Regions from separate parts of the Phytobacter cepae genome, predicted to be linked through region 1. Evidence: riboswitches for the same ligand, from Rfam matches in the RefSeq annotation. Region 1 holds a riboswitch; the other holds the start of a gene.

Region 1 (8,284 bases):
GATAAGCTCCCTCGGCCGCGTCGGCGGCGATTTGTACCGGATTGTCTTTGACGTTAGTGACGTGCGCCTGTTGAGAAGGGGTACGACGTGCACGCATTTTTTGCATGGACATCATCATCTCGACCACGTTCATGTGCGAAACCACTTCCACAATCTTCGCGGGTGTCATGGCGGTGGTCAGCGGTACGATGTCGCTGCGTTTTACATTGGGATCGCAAAGCATATTGGCGAGCTTTACGGAATCCATTTTCATGACTTCTTCTGCGCGCTGCAGGTTAATGCCGTAGCGGGCAATAAAGTGGTCAATCAGGTCAAACTGACTGACGGGTTTACCGTCTAATTCAGTGACCACGCCGTCGACGATGCGAATTGAGGGCTTAGGATCGTTCGGGCTTTCCATTGCGATAAAGCCTTCTTCAATCCACTCCTTCACAAAACCGTCCTGGTTAACAGGGCGTTTCGCCAGCGCTTCAAATCTTTTCGATCTCATGAAACAGCCTCTCTGTTATCAGATGTAGGACGGGCGGTCGTTTTTCGGTTCAGCGCCCAGGGTGCCCAGCACGGTTTTCCCGATTTCACGGGCAGAAATGACGGACTGGCGAACGGCTCCGGAATCCCCGGAGATGACCAGAATGGCTTCGTTACTGAAGCTGGTGCCATTGGCCGGCGAGCTATAGGCGACCACTTCGACATTCGCTGATTTCAGTGCGGTATCAGCCATCAGAACCCCAACCGAGGCTGGTGCGCCGACAATCACGCCGCAGGCACGCCCCACGGGGGCGCCAAAGGCTTTTTCCAGCGCATAGCTTGCGCGGGCGGTGTATTGCAACTCGATATGGCCCGCTTCGTTGGCGTACACATCGCCAAAGGTGCGATCCAATTCTTTGAGTGCCACTTCAATGGCGCGCTTAACGTCGGAGACGTCATTGCCACCAAGCAGAATCAGTGAGCCGTGGCCCGCACCGCCTTTGGTGTCACGGGGTAATTCAATACTGATCACTTCCGTGTTGGTGGCTTTGACGGCTTCATCCGCCGCCATGATGTGCGGGCCCGCACCGGTGCGTGCCCCAAGAATGCCAATTGAGCGATAACGTTTTTCAAGCTTCATTGCATCAAGAAGTGCGCTGTCGACATTGGCGATAACCAGACCAACCGTGTCGCCGATCGCTGTGCCGACAAATTCCGTTAAACTGCAGCTTTTTTCAGCCATAGCTGTCTCTCGTGTGGGATGGGTTACAGGGGGGGAGGCCGGTGATGCCGGTGAGGATACTTTGGCAATCACCTTCGCCATGATCTGTTCGACCAGGTCATTGCTACTCATTGGCTAATTCCCTTGGGTAAGATTTTTTCAACATCAGTGTGCGGACGCGGGATGACGTGTACGGCTTTCACTTCACCCACCTGCGCGGCTGCGGCAGCACCTGCATCCGTCGCTGCTTTCACGGCGCCAACGTCACCGCGAACAATCACTGTTACCAGGCCAGAACCTATTTTTTCGTAGCCCACTAACATGACATTGGCGGATTTAACCATCGCATCGGCTGCTTCAATAGCGGCCGTCAAACCTTTGGTTTCCACCATTCCTAATGCTTCTTGTTGCATAATGACCTCGATAAGGTTGCCCTGATTTTTCGAATATACAAATTCGCGAGGAAAAAGAATGGCTCTCTTGGAATTACATTCAAAACTTCCTGGCTTAATCAGGCAAAATAATTGCATTATTTTTATCTAATCTATTGATTTTAATGATTTAAATTATTTTATGGTATGGTAAATTATTGCTATTTAAATATCAGTTTTGTATTTTTATTCGTGACAGGTTTAATGTGTTGTGCTAATTGCGCACGCGAGAGTGATTTGTGAGCAGGGCTATAAATCCGCACATCAATAAAAGCAATTATTTGTTATTTGCAATACGCCAGAATGCACCGTGAATAAAGGGTTAGCCTTCAATTTTCGTTTATTTAGATCGCAATATAGTGTTATTAAGAGGCGATTTTTTTGGTACTTAACTCGCGAGGTTGCCAACACTTTTTATCCGGGCGTTTTTATAGTGTGCGGCGTTGTACTCTGCTGCCAGCTACAGGCGTGCTGGTGAGATCGTGATTCTACCTGGAAGGTGACAAATGAATGATTCACTTAAGGCGCAATGCATCGCCGAGTTTTTAGGCACAGGGCTTTTCATGTTTTTTGGCATTGGCTGCTTGTGCGCAATGAAGGTTGCCGGCGTCACGCTGGGTTGGTGGGAAATCTGTATTATCTGGGGGCTGGGTATATCGCTGGCTGTTTATCTGACGGCGGGGGTTTCAGGTGCGCATCTGAATCCGGCGGTTACCCTGGCACTATGGCTGTTTGCTTGTTTCCCCGTAAGGAAAGTCGTTCCCTACATTGTTGTGCAAATTGCGGGCGCTTTTGGCGGAGCGGCGATGGCCTATCTGCTCTACCATAATCTGTTTATTGAGTTTGAAACAGCCCACCATCTGGTCAGAGGTAGCGCGGAAAGTTTGCAACTGGCTGGGTTGTTCACCACCTACCCCGCAGCTGCCATCAGTGTCTGGCAAGCCGCATTGGTTGAAATTGTCATCACTTCAATTTTTTTATGCATGATTATGGCATTGACGGATGACGGTAATGGCGTCCCTCGTGGGCCTCTGGCCCCGCTGCTTATTGGCATACTTGTTGCGGTCATTGGGGCTTCAATAGGGCCTTTAACCGGGTTTGCGATGAACCCGGCTCGCGATTTTGGTCCAAAGCTGTTTCTCTTTTTTGCTGGCTGGGATGAAATAGCATTCACGGGAGGTCGCAACATCCCTTATTTTCTGGTGCCTATATTTGCACCGATTATTGGCGGGTGTATAGGTGCTGCCTGCTATCGATACCTGATCGGTAAAAATCTCCCCTGTAATACATGTAAGCTTGATGAGAGCGAAAATTAAGAAATTATCGGAATAAGCGACTGAAAGACGCGGTAACGCGAAAAGTATTTCGTGATCTGCTTTCACGAAAGCACGAAATCGTCTCCCAGAGATGGGAGACTTTTGTTATCTTGCAAAAGTTTACTCCTCATCTTGCCAGCAATTAAGCTGCAAGTTTAATGATATGTAAACGAATCGGTTTTTTATAACAATAAATTAAAATTAACTGAGAGGTTTTATCATGATTTCTGCGAGTGCCCTCAACTCGGAACTCATTAATAAAATCGCCCAGGATTTTGCACAAGCCACCGGTCTGGCCGTTGTTGTCGTTAATATCCACGGCGAAGAAATTTCCGAGCTTTTTAATTTTACCCCTTTTTGCCAGATGATGCGGCAGAACGCCCAGCATAGCGCCCGCTGTCGCATGAGCGACCGCTGCGGCGGTTTTGAAGCATCGAAATCAAACCAGCCCTGCATCTATCGTTGCCACGCTGGGTTAACAGACTTTTCTATCCCCCTGGTCATCGCCGGACACCTGGTTGGTTTTGTACTCTGCGGGCAGGTACGTTTGCGTGAAGGTGAAAGCGTTGATTTAATTAATATTTTGAATATTGACGATCGCTGGCAGGCCGATCAGAAACTGATGGATGAGTTTCTCAACGTGCCTGAAATGGATTATTCCAGAGTTATCGCCTCCGCCGATTTGCTGAAACTTATCGTTGAAAACTGCCTGAAAAAACAGCTCAATTTTGTTGTTATCAAAGATCAGCAGCAGTCGCAGGAGCAAAGCAAAACCAGTCGCATTCAGGGGCCACATGACAGCAAAATGAAGAAGGCATTGCGCTATATTGATGCACATCTCTCTGACGAACTTCGCCTTGAAGACGTGGCAGCGCATGTTTACCTTAGTCCTTACTACTTCAGTAAATTGTTTAAAAAATATCAGGGTATTGGTTTTAACGCGTGGGTAAACCGTCAGCGAATGGCCAGTGCAAAAGAAATGCTGTGCCATAGCGACTGGAGTATAGCCAGTATTGCGCGCAATTTAGGATTTTCTCAAACCAGCTATTTTTGCAAAGTTTTCCGTCAGACATATCAGGTCACGCCACAAGTTTTTCGCCTGCAAAATAATGCAAATTATGACGGTGATTAAATTTTCGAGAACAATATTTTGTTGTTCGGGAATACAGTTTATTCGTCTTAATGGCTGTTCTGATAACATCTCAGCAGTAATGCCTGGCAATAAATTGTTATAGCGCAACAAATTATTGTCTGCAGGCGGATAAACTGAACCAGTTTTTATTTCCCTGATGCGATAGATTGCAGTCAGGGAAAATGACTGTTTAGCCCAACCAGAGGTCATGGTCTTGGGTGAAAGGTCTCCCATGAAGCCATCAGGTTCGCCACAAAAATTTTGTGGCAGGGAAGGGGGTGTGAATCCCCCGCAGCCCCCGCTGCTGTGATGCTGACAACCCCGTAAACGCCACTGACCAACGGTCGGGAAGGACGGGTGAGGATGACGCTAAGCCAGAAGACCGACCTGACAGGTGACACACAACAACTTCGGTGGGAAGTCGGTTGCAGAGAAGCGTACAGTCATCGCACTGGGACCACGCGCATCCTGACTCAGCCTTTCCACCCTGAATAGGGTTTTAAGGTATGTCTGACGGGCATTGTGCCTTTATTCTTGCCGGTACCGGAAGTGGCTGTGGGAAAACCACCGTCACGCTCGGTCTGCTGCATGTGTTACAGCAGCAAGGTATGCGGGTGCAGCCTTTTAAAGTCGGCCCGGATTACCTCGATACCGCCTGGCACACTGCCATTACGGGCGTCTCCTCTCGTAACCTGGACAGCTTTATGCTGCCGGAAGCCACGCTTAATGCCCTGTTTAATCAGCAGATGCCATACGCCGATGTGGCGGTAATTGAAGGCGTGATGGGCCTTTATGATGGCTTCGGCACCGATCCGAATTATTGCAGCAGTGCCGCCCTTGCCAGGCAGCTTGGCGTACCGGTTATTCTGCTGGTAGATGGCAAAGCGGTCTCCACCTCCATTGCGGCAACCGTGATGGGATTCCAGCAATTCGATCCCGAACTGAACATTGCTGGCGTCATCGTTAATCGCGTCAACAGCGATAACCACTATCAGCTTCTCAAACATGCGATTGAACATTACTGCGGTATTCCGGCGCTGGGGTATGTGCCCGTCACGCCAGGCGTGAAACTGCCTGAGCGTCACCTCGGACTGGTCACCGCGCGTGAATCCCTTATCGACGCTCAACCCTGGCATGACTTTGCCGCGCGGATCGAACAAACGCTGGATATCGACAAACTCCTTTCCCTCAGCAAGCTTGCTGCATTACCCGAAGGGAAGTGGCCTCCGCTGCCTGCTACAGACGCGGGCGCGGGGTTAACCCTGGCCCTGGCCGATGATGAAGCCTTCAATTTTTACTACCCGGATAACCTGCAGCTGCTGGAAAGGGCAGGTGTAAAAATCATCCGCTTCAGCCCGCTTCACGACACCGAACTGCCGGCATGCCAGATGCTGTGGCTTGGCGGCGGTTACCCGGAGCTCCACGCCCGTGCGCTTGCGGCTAACATCCCTATGCTGGAAGCCATTCGCGCGGCACATCATCGTGGTGTGGCGATCTACGCAGAATGCGGTGGCCTTATGTATCTGGGGTCTACCTTGCGCGACACCGACGGTCATGTGCATGCCTTTGCCGGGGTGATCCCGGGTCACAGCGAGATGGGCAAACGGCTGACCCGCTTTGGCTACTGCGAAGCCACCGCACGCCAGCCAACGCTGCTTGCGGATGCAGGCGAAACGCTACGCGGGCATGAGTTCCATTACTCCGACTTTACCTCTGAACTGAACGCCGTGATGGATTGCCAGAAGACACGGGATAACAAAATCTTGTCGCAATGGCAGGGCGGATGGCAGGTGGGCAACACTTACGCCAGTTACCTGCATATTCATTTTGCCCAGCGCCCGCAGATGCTTAACCGCTGGATCCAGGCCGCAAGGGGTGTGGCATGACTATCCTGGCCTGGTGCGTGGCATGGCTACTGGACCGCTGGTTGGGTGACCCGCCTCACTGGCCGCATCCGGTGCGCTGGATTGGCGCTTTAATCAACCTCACGCAAGCCGCCATTCGCCGGGTTTTTCATTCCGGGAGTGCCCTGTGCATGGGGGGCGGGGTGATGTGGCTGGTGGTGGTGGGTGTCACCTGGGCTACGGCATGGGGAGTGTTAACCCTTGCTAACTGGGTTCACCCCTGGTTCGGCTGGTGCGTTGAAGTATGGATGATTTATACCCTGCTGGCGGCCCGTTGCCTGGACGACGCGGCGCGTGAAGTGGAGCGGGCGCTACGCCACGGCACCCTGAGTGAAAGTCGGGAAAAACTCTCGTGGATTGTGGGTCGCGATACCACACAACTGCAACCGCCACAGATCGCCCGTGCGGTGGTCGAAACCGTCGCCGAAAACACGGTAGATGGCGTTATTGCCCCCTTGTTCTTCTTGTTAATCGGCGGTGCGCCGCTGGCGATGGCATACAAAGCCGTTAACACCCTGGATTCGATGGTCGGCTATAAACATGAAAAATACCGTGCCATCGGGATGGTCAGCGCGCGTCTCGATGACGTTGCCAACTTTATTCCTGCGCGTCTGAGTTGGTTGTTACTGAGCTTCGCTGCGGTGTTCTGCAGACTAAACGCCAGAGATGCGCTGCGCGTAGGCTGGCGCGATCGCCGCAACCACAGCAGTCCCAACTGCGCATGGCCGGAAGGAACCGTGGCCGGCGCGCTGGGTGTGCGTTTGGGTGGCCCAAATGACTATTTTGGTGAGCGCGTAGATAAGCCCTGGATTGGCGATGATACTCGCGCCATCACCGTTGAGGATATTTCGCACACAATCCGGTTGATGTGGGTGGCGTCCACTCTGGCGCTGGGCTTGTTTGCGCTTATGCAGGTTACGCTGGCAGGAGCAGCACTCTTATGAAAACGATGGATTATTTACAACAACCTCAGGCCATTGAGGACAAGAGCTTTGTCATCATTGGCGACATTATTCGCGAGACACGGCCTGACTACCGTTTCGCCAGCCCGCTGCACGAAGCCATCATCAAACGTGTCATTCATACCACTGCCGATTTCGACTGGCTTGATATCCTGTGGTTCTCTCCCGATGCGCTGGCAACCCTCGGCAGCGCGCTGCGCAGCGGCTGTACCCTCTACACCGATACCACCATGGCGCTGTCGGGAATCAACAAAACGCTGCTGGCGAAGTTTGGCGGAGAAGTGAAGTGCTACATCAGTGATCCGCGCGTTGTGCGGGCCGCGAAAGAAAACAGCATCACACGTTCGATGGCAGCCGTAGACCTGGCGCTCACTGATGAAGGCGAGAAGGTCTTTGTCTTTGGCAATGCTCCCACCGCGCTGTTCCGCTTACTGGAAAAAAATGTCCAGGTGCGCGGCGTGGTCGGTGTACCGGTCGGTTTTGTCGGCGCGGCTGAATCAAAGGATGCATTGGTAGAAAGCGGCCTGCCGGGGATTGCCGCACTCGGTCGCAAAGGCGGTAGCAACGTTGCGGCGGCGATCATTAACGCGTTCCTTTATCACATGCGGGAGGCGTGATGGGCGAAGAGGCTTTCGACGCCCCGGTGTGGCACAACGGCAAAGCGCTGCGTAAAGGGTATACCACCGGTTCCTGTGCGACCGCAGCGGCAAAAGTTGCCGCACTGATGGTGCTGCGTCAGCACATCATCCATCAGGTGTCGATTGTCACCCCGTCGGGCGTCACCCTGCGCCTGAACGTGGAATCTCCCCACATTGAAGGCCAGCAGGCCATTGCCGCTATTCGTAAAGACGGTGGTGACGACGTCGACGCTACTCACGGCATGCTGATTTTTGCCCGCGTCAGCCTGAACGACAGTGGAGAGATTGTGCTCTCTGGCGGCGAAGGTGTGGGAACGGTGACCCGCAAAGGCATTGGCTTGCCTGTCGGCAGTGCCGCCATTAACCGTACGCCGCGCCAGACCATCGAAGCCGCGGTCCGTGAAGTCATCGGTCCATCGCGCGGTGCAGAGGTGGAAATCTTCGCCCCGGAAGGGGACGAGCGGGCGAAAAAAACCTATAACAGCCGACTCGGTATCCTTGGTGGGATATCGATTATTGGCACCACCGGTATTGTTACGCCGATGTCTGAAGAGAGCTGGAAGCGCTCGTTGTCGCTGGAAATGGAAATCAAACGTGCAGCCGGGCTGGAGCGCGTGGTACTGGTGCCGGGTAATCACGGCGAGCGTTTTGTCCGCGAGCAGATGGGTTTACCGGGCGACATCGTCGTCACCATGAGCAACTTCGTCGGTTT
Region 2 (8,284 bases), 2.1 Mb from region 1:
CAAATTATTCCTTTGCTGCATCAGACGTTCCCGAAGCTGGAAATGTATTTGCACGAAGCGCAAACCCATCAATTACTGGCGCAGCTGGACAGCGGCAAACTCGATTGTGCCATTCTCGCGCTGGTGAAAGAAAGTGAAGCCTTTATTGAAGTACCGCTGTTTGATGAGCCAATGATGCTGGCAATTTATGCCGATCATCCATGGGCGAATCGTGACCGCGTACCGATGGCCGACCTGGCAGGTGAGAAATTGCTTATGCTGGAAGATGGGCACTGCCTGCGCGATCAGGCAATGGGCTTCTGCTTTGAAGCGGGTGCTGAAGAAGACACCCATTTCCGGGCAACCAGCCTTGAGACGCTGCGCAACATGGTGGCGGCAGGAAGCGGTATTACTTTGCTGCCTGCACTGTCCGTTCCGCGCGAACGTGAGCGTGATGGGGTGATTTATCTGCCCTGTATCAAGCCAGAACCCCGGCGTACCGTTGGGTTGGTTTATCGCCCGGGTTCCCCGCTGCGTAGCCGTTATGAACAGCTGGCAGAGGCCATCCGCAGTACGATGGATGGCCATTTCGACAGCGCGTTAAAACAGGCGGTTTAAACCGTTTAACGCGGCTACCCGATAGGCTTCCGCCATGGTCGGGTAGTTAAAGGTGGTGTTAACAAAGTACTCGATCGTGTTACCGCCGCCTTTCTGCTCCATTATCGCCTGGCCAATGTGAATGATTTCGGCCGCGCGCTCGCCAAAGCAATGAATACCTAGAATTTCTTTGGTTTCACGATGGAACAAGATTTTCAGCGTGCCCACACTCATCCCGACGATTTGCGCCCGCGCCAGGTGCTTAAATTGCGCCCGACCCACTTCATAAGGCACTTTCATCGCCGTCAATTGCTGCTCGGTTTTGCCCACCGAACTGATTTCAGGAATGGTGTAGATCCCGGTCGGAATATCTTCAATCAGATGCGCGGTGGCTTCCCCTTTCATCATCGCCTGGGCGGCGATCCGGCCCTGGTCATAGGCTGCAGAGGCCAGGCTCGGGTAACCAATGACGTCTCCCACTGCATAAACATGCTGCAGCGCGGTCTGGTACATGCTGTTGACCTTTAACTGCCCACGTCCGTCAGCATCCAGCCCGATGTTTTCCAACTGCAGACTGTCGGTGTTGCCGGTGCGTCCGTTGGCGTAGAGGAGGCAATCTGCTTTCACTTTCTTACCGGATTTCAGGTGCATAATCACACCGTCGTCCATGCCTTCTATACGCTCATACTCTTCGTTATGGCGAATCACCACACCGCTGTTCCAGAAGTGATAGGAAAGGGAGTCCGACATCTCCTGATCGAGGAAGGCCAGCAGGCGATCGCGGGTGTTGATCAGATCCACTTTGACGTTCATTCCTCTGAAGATCGATGCATATTCGCAGCCGATCACCCCCGCGCCATAGATGATCACATGGCGAGGTTCATGATGCATATTCAGAATGGAGTCGCTGTCGTAAATGCGCGGATGCGCAAAATCGGTATCGGTCGGGTGGTAAGGGCGTGAACCGCAGGCAATGACGAATTTTTCCGCCGTTAAGGTTTCAATCGAACCGTCCGGGCACTCCATGGCCAGCGTATGCGGGTCAACAAAATGCGCATTACCCTGCAGGATTTCACAGCGGTTACGCTCGTAAAAGCCCTGACGCATTTGCGTTTGCTGGTTAATCACGCTGTCTGCGTGATTCAGGATGTCGGCAAATGAGGAGCGAAGAATTCGGGTGTGGTCACTGTAAAGAGGGTTTTGATTGAATTCGATAATACGGCTGACAGCATGGCGAAGCGCTTTAGAAGGGATAGTTCCCCAGTGGGTACATCCGCCGCCCACATTATGATAGCGCTCAATGACCGCTACCCGGGCACCCTGTTTAACCAGTCCCATAGCAGCACCTTCACCGCCTGGGCCTGAGCCTATAACTATTGCGTCGTAATCGTAGGAATGTGGCATGGTAAGGCTTACCTGTTCTTATACATAAAAGCAACATAATAGTAACATCAACGGCAGGATAACCCAATTATCGTTGTGCTTTTTTCGTGCGGGAAAGCAGAAAGACCTCGTAAACAATCATTCACAATCCAGTACAATCCGATTAGTTTTATTCTCTGGTATAGTGCCAGCAGGTCTGCGGAAGGATTCAAGCATCGTGATGGGCGTAAGAGCGCAACAAAAAGAGAGAACCCGGCGTTCGCTGGTTGAAGCAGCATTCAGTCAACTGAGTGCCGAGCGTAGTTTCGCCAGTCTGAGCCTGCGCGAGGTGGCGCGTGAAGCGGGTATAGCCCCTACGTCCTTTTATCGTCATTTCCGCGATGTGGATGAACTTGGCCTGACGATGGTTGATGAGAGCGGTTTGATGCTGCGCCAACTGATGCGTCAGGCGCGTCAGCGTATTGCGAAAGGTGGCAGTGTTATCCGCACGTCAGTCTCAACGTTCATGGAATTTATCGGCAATAACCCTAATGCTTTCCAGTTGTTGCTGCGAGAGCGCTCCGGTACATCTGCGGCGTTTCGTGCGGCAGTAGCGCGTGAAATCCAGCATTTTATTGCGGAACTTGCCGACTATCTTGAACTCGAAAACCATATGCCGCGAGCGTTCACCGAAGCGCAGGCTGAGGCGATGGTGACGATTGTATTCAGTGCTGGTGCCGAGGCGCTGGATGTGGGCATTGAACAACGCAGGCAATTAGAAGAGCGACTGGTCTTACAGCTGAGGATGATTTCCAAAGGCGCGTATTACTGGTATCGCCGCGAACAAGAAAAAATGGCGCATCAACCCGATGAGTGAAGGATGAGTAATGAAACAGACAGGTCAAGATAAAGGTACGTTGCTGCTGGCGTTGATCGCTGGCTTATCGATTAATGGCACCTTTGCAGCGATTTTCAGCTCCATCGTGCCTTTCTCCGTATTCCCTATTATTTCACTGGTGCTGACGGTTTACTGTCTGCATCAGCGTTATCAAAATCGCACCATGCCGGTGGGCTTGCCCGGCCTTGCCGCCGCCTGTTTTATTCTCGGCGTGCTGCTTTACAGTACCGTGGTTCGTGCGGAATATCCGGACATTGGCTCCAACTTCTTCCCGGCGGTGCTGTCGGTGATTCTGGTGTTCTGGATCGGTTTCCGCATGCGTAACCGCAATCAGGGGCTATAGGCCGGATAAGGCATTTATGCCGCCATCCGGCAACCAGTATTACTTCGCTGTTAACAGAACCCCGCACTCCATATGGTGCGTATAGGGGAACTGATCGAACAGGGCCAGACGTTCAATGTTGTGCGTCTGGCTTAGCGTTTCAAGATTCTTACACAACGTTTCCGGGTTGCAGGAAATATATAAAATCCGGGGATAAGCCTGCACCATCTTCTCGGTTTCGCTGTCCAGTCCACTGCGTGGCGGATCGACGAAAATCGTCTCACACTGGTAGCTCTGCAAATCAATGCCCTGCAAGCGGTTAAATTCACGAACACCGTTCATGGCCTGAGTGAACTCTTCTGCCGACATACGGATAATCTGTACATTATCGATATGGTTTGCCGCAATGTTGTATTGCGCGGCGGCGACCGACGGCTTGGCAATTTCTGTCGCCAGAACGCGGTCGAAGTTACGGGCGAGTGCCAGCGAGAAGTTGCCATTACCGCAGTAGAGCTCCAGAAGATCCCCTGTTGACCCTTTTGTTGCACCCAGCGCCCACTCCAGCATCTGCACGTTCATGGCCGCATTGGGCTGTGTGAAGCTGTTTTCCACCTGACGGTAAATCATCTCTTTGCCGCCGACAGGCAGACGCTCGTCAATAAAGTCCTGGTCCAGCTCGATTTTGGTTTTGGTGGCACGGCCAATCAGATGCACATTCAGGTTTTGCGCACGCAGCGCATCACGCAGGCGGCTCGCCTCTTCACGCCATTCATCATCCAGTTTTTTATGGTAGAGCAAGGAAACAATCGCCTGATTACTCATGGTGGTCAGGTAATCAATCTGGAAGAGCTTGTGGCGAAGCGTTTTGTTCTCGCGCAGGTTCTCCATCAGCACGTTCATCAACTGATTAATCAGCTCGCTCGCGGCCGGAAAGCTGTCGACGCGGATGCGGCTTTTGGTCTGCTGATCGAAAATAATGTGGTAGAGGTCGTCGCCATCATGCCAGATGCGGAACTCGGCGCGCATACGATAGTGACTGACCGGCGAGCGGAACACCTCCGGTACGGGCGCGGAGAAGGGCGTCATCATCGACTGCAGACGCACGACTTTCTCGGCCAGTTGCGCTTCGTACTGTTCTGTTGGCAGGTGTTCGGGTGTCATCGTATTTCCTGAATGATTAAGAATAACGCGGGGATTGTAGGGATTGCTCAGGGGATGTCCAGCTTCAGATGTTTTTTCGATTCGTCTCATAGCAGTCTGGACATCTATATGTTTCTGAATGTAGCATCCCTGTTCCGGTCCTGTGAGTTAAAAGGGAATCCAGTGTGAATCTGGGGCTGACGCGCAGCGGTAAGGAAGGGTGGGATGATAGCGAAAGCAGACACTGCTTATACCCTAAATAATTCGAGTTGCAGGCAGGCGGCAACGCAGCGAGTCCCCAGGAGCTTACTGAAGTAAGTGACTGGGATGAGCGAGAAAAGCCAACGCACATGCAACTTGAAGTATGACGGGTAGATATAAAGTGGGAAGTCATCATCTTGTAGTACCCCCAAGCCCGAAGACCTACCGGAGTTACGTCGCATTTGGTGCCATCGTCGCGAGCTACTGAGGGTACCTGCGGCATCCTTCTTATTATGTGGATGCTCACACAATGATTAAAAAAGCTTCGCTGCTGACGGCTCTCTCCGTCACGGCATTTTCTGGCTGGGCGCAGGACAGCAACCCAGACACTCTGGTAGTGACAGCAAATCGTTTTCAACAGCCTGCTAAAACGGTACTGGCACCCACGGAAGTCGTTACCCGTGAAGATATCGATCGCTGGCAGTCCCGTTCGTTAGTGGATGTGCTTCGCCGACTTCCTGGCGTTGATATTGCGCAAAACGGCGGCCTGGGTCAGACCGCTTCCGTTTATGTGCGTGGCACAGAAGCGAAACACCTTCTGCTGCTGATTGATGGCGTGCCGGTCGCGCGCTCGGGTATTTCTAACGATCCTGAGCTCAACCAAATTCCCCTCTCTTTAGTACAACGCGTTGAATACATCCGTGGCCCACGCTCGACCGTTTACGGTTCCGGCGCAATCGGCGGTGTGGTTAACGTCATCACCCAGACCGGTAGCGAGCAATCGCAGATTAACGCCAGTGTCGGTTCGAAAGGCTACCAGACGTTGGATGGCACGGTCCGCCAACGTTTTGGCGACACTGTCGCCACTGCTGCAGGTTCTTACACCAGTACACGTGGGTTTAACGTTCAGCCTGACTCGTCATGGGATCATGATGCCGACCGTGACGGTTATCGCAATAAAACCTTCTGGGGAAGCCTGCAGCATAAGTTCAACGAGAACATTGACGGTTTCTTCCGCGGGTACAGCTTCAGCAATAATGTGGACTATGACCTGGGGAGCCCGCCATTTCTGCCGGAGTACAGTGCAGATGAACGTCAGTTGTATAGTCAGGGCTGGGATACCGGGCTGAGCTTTAACCAGGGGATCTACTCGTCCCAGCTGGTGGCGAGCTACCAGAAAAGCAAAGACTATAACTACAGCAGCATCTATGGTCGTTATGAAGACGGCACCACGCTGGATGACATGGAGCAGCGTTATATTCAGTGGGCGAATAATGTTGCAGTCGGTCATGGTTCGGTGAGCGCGGGCGCAGACTGGAAGCAGGAGCGTCTGGTGTCTTCTAATAAAACCTCCCGTGAAGCCTACGACCGTGATAACACCGGGCTCTACTTGTCTGGCCTGCAGCAGTTCGGCGACGTCACGCTGGAGGCCTCTGGCCGTGAGGACAAAGACGAGGAGTTCGGCTGGCACGGCACCTGGCAGACGGCTGCCGGTTGGGAGTTCGTTAAAGATTACCGTCTGACCGTTTCCTACGGCACAGGATTCCTGGCACCGTCTCTCGGTCAACAGTTTGGCGCGAAGCGTTTTAATATTGCTTCCAACCCGGATCTGAAGCCGGAAGAGTCTAAGCAATGGGAAGCGGGTGTTGAAGGGCTGACCGGACCGCTCGACTGGCGCCTGTCTGCTTATCGCTATGAGATTGATAATCTCATTACCTACAGCGACACGGCGTATTACAACATCAACTCGGCAACCATTAAGGGCGTAGAGTGGACGGGCAGTGTGGATACGGGCATCTTCTCGCACCGCGTTACGCTGCAATATATTGACCCGCGTGATGATGAAACGAACGAAGTGCTGCCGCGTCGTGCGAAGCGCCAGGCCAAGTATCAGCTTGACTGGGCGGTCTTCGATGTGGACATGAATCTCGCCTGGGAATATTTCGGTAAGCGCTATGACAACAGAACATCGACATACAATCCTGAGCAGCGCGTGCTGCCAAGCTACAGTACCGTCGATTTTTCTGCGTCATATCCAGTGACCTCTCACCTGACAGTTCGTGGTAAAATAGCTAACCTGTTCGATAAAGACTACGAGACAGCTTATGGCTACCAAACTGCAGGACGAGAATACACCTTGTCTGGCAGCTACACCTTCTAAACTACGGCCCACCGTGCTGGTGTTTGACTCCGGCGTCGGTGGGTTATCGGTTTATGATGAGATCCGGCATCTCCTGCCGGATCTGCATTACATCTACGCCTTCGATAACGTTGCCTTTCCTTATGGAGAAAAGAGCGAAGCGTTTATTGTTGAGCGTGTGGTGGAAATCGTCACCGCCGTTCAGGCTCAATACCCACTTTCTCTCGCCATTATCGCCTGTAACACCGCCAGTACCGTTTCTCTTCCAGCATTACGCGAAAAATTCGCCTTCCCCGTGGTCGGTGTTGTGCCGGCAATCAAGCCGGCGGCACGTTTAACCGCCAACGGCGTGGTGGGATTACTGGCAACACGGGCGACGGTGAAACGGCCTTATACTCATGAGCTGATTTCCCGTTTTGCCAACGAGTGCAAAATCGAAATGCTGGGTTCTGCTGAGATGGTTGAGCTCGCGGAAGCGAAGTTACACGGCAAGCCGGTCCCGCTTGATGAAGTAAAAAAAATTCTCCGTCCGTGGCTGCGTATGGCAGAGCCGCCAGATACCGTGGTTCTCGGCTGTACTCACTTCCCTCTATTACATGATGAGTTAGTGCAGGTGTTGCCGGAAGGCACGCGTCTCATTGATTCCGGGGCGGCTATTGCGCGCCGTACTGCCTGGCTGCTGGAGAATGAGGCACCCGATGCAAAATCAGCAGATGATAATTTAGCGTATTGCATGGAAGTGACGCCCGAAACTGTACTTTTATTACCCGTATTACAGCGGTATGGGTTCGGAACGCTTGAAAAACTGGCAGTTTAATGGCGTTTTGCACAAAAAAGAGACGGTTGAAAAGTTTTTTTAATTTAGCCCTTGTCAGCCCGGAATAACTCCCTATAATGCGCCTCCACTGACACGGAACAACGGCTTGCAAGCCGCCGGGTCAGCGGGATTCTCCTGAGAATTCCGGCAGAGAAAAGCGAAAATAAACGCTTGACTCTGAATGAGGAAAACGTAATATACGGGACCTCGCAACGGTGAGCGAAAGCCGCGTTGCACTGCTCTTTAACAATTTATCAGACAATCTGTGTGGGCACTCAAAGTGACATGGATTCTTAATGTCTCCGGACAATAAATGAATACCAAGTCTCAAAGAGTGAACACGTAATTCATTACGAAGTTTAATTCTACGAGCATCAAACTTAAATTGAAGAGTTTGATCATGGCTCAGATTGAACGCTGGCGGCAGGCCTAACACATGCAAGTCGAACGGTAGCACAGAGAGCTTGCTCTCGGGTGACGAGTGGCGGACGGGTGAGTAATGTCTGGGAAACTGCCTGATGGAGGGGGATAACTACTGGAAACGGTAGCTAATACCGCATAACGTCGCAAGACCAAAGAGGGGGACCTTCGGGCCTCTTGCCATCAGATGTGCCCAGATGGGATTAGCTAGTAGGTGGGGTAACGGCTCACCTAGGCGACGATCCCTAGCTGGTCTGAGAGGATGACCAGCCACACTGGAACTGAGACACGGTCCAGACTCCTACGGGAGGCAGCAGTGGGGAATATTGCACAATGGGCGCAAGCCTGATGCAGCCATGCCGCGTGTATGAAGAAGGCCTTCGGGTTGTAAAGTACTTTCAGCGGGGA

What was found. A riboswitch is a leader RNA that binds a small molecule or an ion and turns the genes downstream of it on or off. The one in region 1 is predicted to bind cobalamin.
Region 2: it holds a riboswitch for cobalamin, as region 1 does, so the genes downstream of both, btuB (TonB-dependent vitamin B12 receptor BtuB) here and ACUY4Q_RS09015 (cobyrinic acid a,c-diamide synthase CobB) in region 1, are expected to answer to the same signal.

Annotation. Positions count from the first base shown of each region.
Region 1 is NZ_CM135107.1:1,945,246-1,953,529, forward strand. Features, by position in the region: gene pduC (propanediol dehydratase large subunit PduC) at 1-490, opposite strand, end outside; gene pduB (propanediol utilization microcompartment protein PduB) at 509-1,321, opposite strand; gene pduA (propanediol utilization microcompartment protein PduA) at 1,318-1,602, opposite strand; gene ACUY4Q_RS09005 (MIP/aquaporin family protein) at 2,127-2,936, shown strand; gene pocR (transcriptional regulator PocR) at 3,157-4,068, shown strand; cobalamin riboswitch at 4,295-4,473, shown strand; gene ACUY4Q_RS09015 (cobyrinic acid a,c-diamide synthase CobB) at 4,575-5,954, shown strand; gene cbiB (adenosylcobinamide-phosphate synthase CbiB) at 5,951-6,916, shown strand; gene ACUY4Q_RS09025 (cobalt-precorrin-8 methylmutase) at 6,922-7,551, shown strand; gene cbiD (cobalt-precorrin-5B (C(1))-methyltransferase CbiD) at 7,551-8,284, shown strand, end outside.
Region 2 is NZ_CM135107.1:4,982,177-4,990,460, reverse strand. Features, by position in the region: gene oxyR (DNA-binding transcriptional regulator OxyR) at 1-597, shown strand, start outside; gene sthA (Si-specific NAD(P)(+) transhydrogenase) at 580-1,980, opposite strand; gene fabR (HTH-type transcriptional repressor FabR) at 2,177-2,815, shown strand; gene ACUY4Q_RS23380 (YijD family membrane protein) at 2,826-3,179, shown strand; gene trmA (tRNA (uridine(54)-C5)-methyltransferase TrmA) at 3,219-4,319, opposite strand; cobalamin riboswitch at 4,438-4,743, shown strand; gene btuB (TonB-dependent vitamin B12 receptor BtuB) at 4,810-6,660, shown strand; gene murI (glutamate racemase) at 6,605-7,456, shown strand; rRNA gene ACUY4Q_RS23360 (16S ribosomal RNA) at 7,839-8,284, shown strand, end outside.